2 regions of the Streptomyces sp. NBC_00289 genome follow, and region 1 is predicted to be linked to the other one. Evidence: riboswitches for the same ligand, from Rfam matches in the RefSeq annotation. Region 1 holds a riboswitch; the other holds the start of a gene.
The links. A riboswitch is a leader RNA that binds a small molecule or an ion and turns the genes downstream of it on or off. The one in region 1 is predicted to bind cobalamin.
Positions count from the first base shown of each region.

Region 2: it holds a riboswitch for cobalamin, as region 1 does, so the genes downstream of both, OG985_RS35035 (cobalamin biosynthesis protein) here and OG985_RS22870 (HoxN/HupN/NixA family nickel/cobalt transporter) in region 1, are expected to answer to the same signal.

Region 1 is NZ_CP108046.1:5,044,653-5,048,263, reverse strand. It holds gene OG985_RS22875 (nucleoside hydrolase) at 1-577, shown strand, start outside; gene OG985_RS22870 (HoxN/HupN/NixA family nickel/cobalt transporter) at 653-1,747, opposite strand; cobalamin riboswitch at 1,775-1,981, opposite strand; gene OG985_RS22865 (ArsR/SmtB family transcription factor) at 2,061-2,420, shown strand; gene OG985_RS22860 (LAETG motif-containing sortase-dependent surface protein) at 2,473-3,393, opposite strand.
Region 2 is NZ_CP108046.1:7,746,733-7,750,343, forward strand. It holds gene OG985_RS35030 (cobyric acid synthase) at 1-1,081, opposite strand, end outside; gene OG985_RS35035 (cobalamin biosynthesis protein) at 1,078-2,091, opposite strand; cobalamin riboswitch at 2,191-2,342, opposite strand; gene OG985_RS35040 (hypothetical protein) at 2,468-2,689, opposite strand; gene OG985_RS35045 (anion permease) at 2,724-3,611, opposite strand, start outside.

The DNA of each region.
Region 1 (3,611 bases):
GCTGACGAACATTGCGCTGCTCCTGCGCACGCACCCGGAGGTGGTGCGCAACATCGAGCGGATCGTGTTCATGGGCGGCGCGGTGGCGACCGGGAACGCCACGCCGGTCGCCGAGTTCAACGTGTGGCACGACCCGGAGGCGGCGGCCGTCCTGCTCACCGCGGGCGTGCCGATCACCATGTACGGCCTCGACGTGTTCAAGCAGGTCCTGGTCCCGGCCGCGGACGTGGAGCGGCTGCGCGCGAGCGGGGACCCCCGTCTGCGGCTGGCCGGTGAACTGCTCGCCCACCGCGACCCGGCCACCTCCGGCGACCCCACCCCCACGGGCGGCCTCGGTGACGCGGGCGCGGTCTGCGCGGTCGTCGACCCGGAGGGGCTGACCACCGAACGCCTGCCGGTCGAGGTGTCCCTGGCCCCGGGCCCGACCCGCGGCCAGACCGTCGTCGACCGCCGCCCGCGCCCCGGCGAGTCCGAGATCCACGAGGGCGTACGGGAACAGGCCCTGGTGGACGTCGGCCTGGGCGTGGACGCGGAGCGGTACGTGAAGCTGTGGCTGACGACGGTCGAGGGCGTCTGAGGAAGCCGCTGGAAGGCTGTCGCGGCGGAGAGCCGGCGGAGAACCGGGGAGACCCGGGGAGTCCCGGCAGCTGTCCTAGCGACTGTCCGCCGGCCGCACCGCCCAGCGCTGTTCCACCTTGGCGACCTTCCAGTACGTCACCGCCGCCGCCCACACCACCACGAACAGGCCGACGATGACGTAGCCGACGTTGTCCAGGTCGAGGCCGGCGACCCAGCCGCTGAGGTCGTCGCTCAGGTCGAGCTTCTCGTGCAGGACGCCGACCAGTTCGATGGTGCCGATGAAGAAGGCGACGGCGATGGACAGCCCGGTGATGGTGAGGTTGTAGAAGACCTTGCGGACGGGGTTGGAGAAGGCCCACTGGTAGGCGAAGTTCATGAAGGTGCCGTCGAGGGTGTCGAACAGGCTCATGCCGGCGGCGAACAGCAGCGGCAGGCACAGGATCGCGTACCAGGGCAGCCCGGCCGCCGCGCCCGAGCCGGCCATCACCATCAGCGTGACCTCGGTGGCGGTGTCGAAGCCGAGGCCGAAGAGGAAGCCGAGCGGGTACATCTGGCCGGGGCGGCTGATGGACCGGGTGAGCCGGCCCAGGATCCGGTTCATGAACCCCCGGGAGTCCAGGTGCTGTTCGAGCTCCCGCTCGTCGTAGGTGCCCGCGCGCATCGCCTTGAAGACCTTCAGGATGCCGAGCAGGGCGACCAGGTTGAGGGCGGCGATGAGGTAGAGGAACGTCCCCGAGATCGTCGTACCCATGAAGCCGAGGGTCTGGTGGGTGCGCGAGCCCTCGTTCATGACAAGGCCGGCCAGTCGGGTGCCGCCGGCGATCAGCGCGGCGAGCAGGACCACCACGCTGGAGTGGCCGAGCGCGAACCAGAAGCCCACCGAGACCGGCCGTTTGCCGTCGGCCATCAGCTTGCGGGTGGTGTTGTCGATGGCGGCGATGTGGTCGGCGTCGAAGGCGTGCCGCATGCCCAGCGTGTAGGCGGTGACGCCGAGTCCGACGCCGAAGGCCCTGGTGCCGACCTCGTAGTGCTCGGGGACGACGAGCAGGAAGAGGATGCCGAAGGCGACGACGTGCAGGGCGGCGACGGCCGCCAGCAGGCCGGCGGTCTTGACGGTGTCCTCCCGGCGCCACGTGAAGGACGCCGGGGCGGGTTCGGGCAGGGTCATGCGGTCACGCTCCAGCACCTCGTGGATCACTTCGTGAGATGCCGTGGCCGGTCTCCTGGCTTACGGGTCGTACGCCGCCGGCCCGCCTTCCCGGTCACCCTGCGGCGACCAGTGGCTGTCCCTCGCGGGACGGTGGGCCGGAAACTCCCCGATCACAGTGGCGAGGGCCGCTCCGGCATGGACCCCTGAGGGGTCGTCACCGGCTTCCCGAGCACCACGGCCCGACCACCGTAGGGCGGCGGGCGGTCCACTGCATAGCTGCGCACCTGCGCAGGTATGGAAGATCACACAGTGCGCCTGCGAGGATGGCGGTATGCATCTCGTCCCGGCCGACCGCGCGGACCGGCGCACCATCGACGGTCACCGCGTGTGTGACGCCGTCGCCGCCATCGGCGACCCCGCGCATGTCCGCACCTGGGCCGACCGCTTCGCCCTGCTCGGCGAGCCCCGGCGGCTGGCCCTGCTGCTGGCCCTGCACCGCACCGGACCGCTGGCCGTGTCCGACCTGGCGATCGCGACCGGGACGAACGACCCCGCCGTCTCGCAGGCGCTCAGGCTGCTGCGGGCGGCCGGGGTCGTCGAGGGGGAGAGGGAGGGACGGGTGGTGCGCTACAGGCTGGTCGACGAAACCGTCGCCGCCCTGCTCGAGCCTCTCGGTCCTTCCGACGGGTGAGGCTCGGCCCCCGGTGTGTGTTCCAGGGGGCGGAGGCCGCCCCCTGGAAGGGTCACGCGCGCGTGCTCCGGCGCCGGCGGGTGGCCACCACGAGGCCCGCGCCGCCGGCCAGCAGCACCGCCGCCCCGATCGCGATCGGCCCCGTGCTGCCGTTCGCGCCGGTCTCGGCGAGGTCGTCACCGCCGCCGTTCGGCGTGGTGGCCGGCGCGGTGGTGGACTCGGAGGCGGCCGGAGTCGGGGTCCCGGTCTCGGTCGACGGCGTCTCGCTCGCCGGCGGCGTGGACTCCTCCGCCGGCTGGGAGGGCTCGGAGGACTCCGGGGCCGTCGGGGTGGACGGCGTCTCGGGCGGAGCCGTCGTGCAGTCCTTCGTGCCGCCGTTCCAGGCCGCGATCAGCTTGTCCTTGATGACCGGGCGGTCCGGGCCCTTGGGCAGGTCGCCGTGCTCGAAGCCGTCCTTCGCGTCGAGCTTGCCGTCGAACCTGACCGCACCCCGGTAGAGGTCGATCTGCGCGTAGCAGCCCGCGTCCGGCACGGCGATGTCCAGGGACTCGGTCTGGCCCGGCTTGACCGTCACGGTGTCGAAGTCGACGAAGACCTGCTCGCCGGAGGTGCGGAAGCTGGACCCGTGGGCGAGGTAGGAGGCCAGGGAGGCGGTGCAGGTGGTGGCGTCGCCGGCGGTGCGGACCTTGACGTGGACCTTGCCGTCGTCGGTGGGCCGCAGGTTCTGGTCGTCCACCTTCACCGAGTCGTAGAAGTCGGTGCCGTCGAGCGAGAACTGGCAGCGGTCGGTCTCCGTGACCGTGCCCGCCCCCGATCCGGGCTGGTAGCCGTCGGCGGACTTCCAGCCGTCGCCGCCGGGCGTACCGGTGGCGAAGGCGCCGGAGGCGGCGGCGACGGAGGCGGTACAGAGGGCGAGCGTCGCGACGCCCGTCCCCAGCAGGCGGCGCACGGTGACACGTCTCGCTATGGACATGCGTATCCCATCTTGGCGTGTGCGGGGGGTGAGTAACCCGAAGAAACACTGGGCCCATTGGTCACATGCGCCACAGCGTGCGCACATCGTGGATCTCCTGGCTCAGGGCTGTCAACCTGCGGCGATACAAAGGTGGTTGAGCCAGTCATTACAATTCCCCCACACAGGGAATACCTCCCTCCGGACCGCGCGGAGACAGGCTGGATGTTCACTTTTCC
Region 2 (3,611 bases), 2.7 Mb from region 1:
GCCCCCGCCGGCTCTCGACCTCGTCCTCGATGCGCTCACCGAGCAGCTGGTAGCCACCGCAGATGCCGAGCACCGGCCGGCCCTCGGCGGCGCGCCGCGCGAGCGCGCCGGCCAGGCCCCGCTCCCGCAGCCACTCCAGCGCGCGGACCGTGCCCCGGGTGCCCGGGACCACCACGAGGTCGGCGTCCGCCAGTTCCTCGGGCCGGTCCACGAACCGCACCACGACACCCGGTTCGGCGGCCAGCGCGTCCACGTCGGTGAAGTTGGACATGAGGGGGACCGCGCAGACGGCGACGCGCAGGACGTCCTCGCCGACGGGTGGGGCGGTGGCCGACTCGCGGACCGTCCCGCGCAACGAGATGCGCAGCCCGTCCTCCTCGTCGATGCCGAGCCCGTGCCGGAAGGGCAGCACGCCGTAGGTCCGCCGTCCGGTGAGCCCGTGCAGCATGTCGAGGCCCGGCTCCAGCAGCGAGACGTCCCCCCGGAACTTGTTGACGAGGAACCCGGCGACGAGCTCCTGGTCCTCGGGGGACAGCAGGGCGACCGTGCCGAAGAAGGAGGCGAACACGCCCCCGCGGTCGATGTCGCCGACGACGAGCACGGGCAGCCGCGCGCCCCGCGCGATGCCCATGTTCACGATGTCGGTGCGCCGCAGATTGATCTCCGCGGGACTGCCGGCCCCCTCACAGATCACCGCGTCATACGTGCCCCGCAACTCGGCGAGACAGTCGAGCACGGTCCCCAGCAGTTGCCGCTGCCGCCCTCCGTGGTAGCCGCGGGCACTCAACTCGCCCACGGGCCGCCCCATGAGCACGACCTGACTGCTCTGTTCGCCGCCCGGCTTGAGCAGGACGGGATTCATCTGCACCGTCGGCTCGACGCGGCACGCCTGCGCCTGCATGGCCTGCGCACGGCCGATCTCGGCGCCCTCCCGCGTCACGAACGAGTTGAGGGACATGTTCTGCGCCTTGAACGGCGCGACCTTGACCCCCTGCCGGACCAGCCAGCGGCAGATCCCGGCGGTGACGACGCTCTTGCCGGCGTCGGAGGTGGTGCCGGCGACCAGGAGACCACCGTTCATGACGTACGCCCCTTCACGATCCGCGTGGCAGAGATCCGCGTGACAGATGTCCGCGTGACAGATGTCCGCCTGACGAGCAGTCGCGTGGCGGCGATCCGCGCGGCGACGGTGACGCCGAGCGCGAGAACACCGACGCGCCGGGAGAGCCGCGCGGCCCGTTCGATGTCCCGTACCCGCACGGCACGCCCCGCCTGGTTCAGCACCGGCCGCCGCTCCACCCGCCCCCCGTACGACAGGGTCCCGCCCAGCCGCACCCCGAGTGCCCCCGCGAACGAGGCCTCCACGGGACCGGCGTTGGGGCTCGGGTGCTTCCCGGCGTCGGCACGCCAGGCCTGTACGGCACCCCGCGGGTCCCCTCCGCCGACGGCGGCCAGGACGGCGGTCAGCCGTGCTCCCGGCCACCCCGCGAGGTCGTCGAGCCGGGCGGAGGCCCATCCGTAGCGCAGGTATCTGGGCGACCGGTGCCCGACCATCGCGTCGAGGGTGTTCACGGCCCGGAACCCGACGAGACCGGGCACACCGCCCAACGCGCCCCACACCAGCGCCCCCACGACCGCGTCCGAGGTGTTCTCGGCGACGGACTCGACCACGGCCCGGGCGATCCCGTCCGCGTCGAGGGCCTGCGGATCGCGCCCGCACAGATGCGGCAGCCGCGCCCGCGCGGCCTCGACGTCCCCGGCCTCCAGGGCCCGGCCGACGGCCCGCGCCTCGCGCTGGAGGCTGGTCGCGCCCACCACGGCCCAGGTCGCGGCGGCGGTCAGCGCGACGGAGGCGGTACGGGACGGTCGTACGAGCGAAGTGGCGGCGGCGGCCAGGGAGACGGCGCTTCCGGCGCAGACGGCGGTGTGCAGCACGCCGTGGCCCCGGTGGTCCCGCCACAGCAGGCGTTCCACGGCACCGGCGGCCCGGCCGAACGCGGCGACCGGATGTCCGCGGCGCGGATCACCGAGGACCAGGTCGGCGAGGAGGCCGGCGGCGGCGCCGTACGCGAAGACGCGATCGGCACGCATCGGCTCAGCCGGCCGAGGGGTCGGGCAGAGCGCCGGCGGTGAACCTCGAACGGCAGCCGAGCATGGCTATGTGTCCTCACTCAGGGTGTCCACGCCCTGGTTCGACGAGACCGGCGGTGAGAGTTCCTGGCTCCCGGGGCTTTCTACCCCGGTCACAGTGGCGGGACCGCGCCGGATTCACACCGGCTTCCTCTCTTGCCGCCGTACATGGCCCCGGCAGTCCACCACGGTCCCCGAAGGGCCGTCAACTTGCTGTTGACCTGCGAAGGGAGAGTGTGCTGAGGCCCACACACGCGCGGTCACAGGCGCCACAGAGAAGTGGGGTGCGGGACGGCGATCCGTCCCGCACCCCACTCGGTGTCCTGGTGGCGGCAGGTCAGGCGATGATCAGCGAGATGCCGTACGCCACCGCCGCGGCGCAGGCCGCGAAGCACACGTACGCGCCGGTGACCGCGAGCACGGCGGAGTCTCCCTGGGCCGCCGCGCGTTCGCGACGGGAGAGACCGGTGACGCCGAGGGTGAACAGGGCCACGAGGGCCACGGTGATCACGAGGCTGACCCCGAAGACGGAGCCGAGAGCTGCCCAGTCGATCTTCATGTTGCTGCTTCCTTCGTAACCGGGGGCGCGGGGCTCAGACGGTGGTGGTGGCCGGCGGGACCACCGGGTCGGCGGCCGGGGCGGGGATCGTGGCCGTGAGGTCCTCGGCGACGGTGCCCACGGGCGGCGGGGTCACGACGGCGATCGCCGTGGTCACCACGCCGGCCGGCTCCTCGGGGTCGTTGACGTTGCTGTGGTCGATGACCTCGCGCCGGGAGATCTTCCAGATGGCGGCGCTGGAGGCGATCAGGAAGACGGCGACGACCGCGGTGCCCCAGTCGCCGAGGTCCGTCACGGACTCGGCGAGAGCGCCGACCAGGGCCGCGGCCGGGAGGGTGAGGCCCCAGGCGACGAACATCCGGGTGGCCGTCGACCAGCGGACGACGCCGCCCTTGCGTCCCAGGCCCGCGCCCATCACCGAACCGGAGACGGAGTGCGTGGTGGACAGGGAGAAGCCGAGGTGGGAGGAGGCCAGGATGACCGTGGCCGCGCTGGTCTGGGCGGCGAAGCCCTGCTGCGGCTGGAGGTCGGTGAGGCCCTTGCCCATGGTGCGGATGATGCGCCAGCCGCCGAGGTAGGTGCCGAGCGCGATGGCGAGGCCCGCGGAGAGGATGACCCAGGTGGGCGGGTCGGAGTCGGGGGCGACGGCGCCGCCGGCGACCAGGGCGAGGGTGATGATGCCCATCGTCTTCTGCGCGTCGTTGGTGCCGTGGGCCAGGGAGACCAGGCCGGCGGAGGCGATCTGGCCGGTGCGGTAGCCCTTCGCGGCGGCCTTGCCGTCGGCCTTCCTGCCGAGTGTGTACGACAGGCGCGTGGCGAGGAACGCGGCGACGCCCGCGACGATCGGGGCCGCGACCGCGGGGATCAGCACCTTGGTGACCAGTGCGTCACCGTGCACCGCGCCGAACCCCGCCGAGGCGAT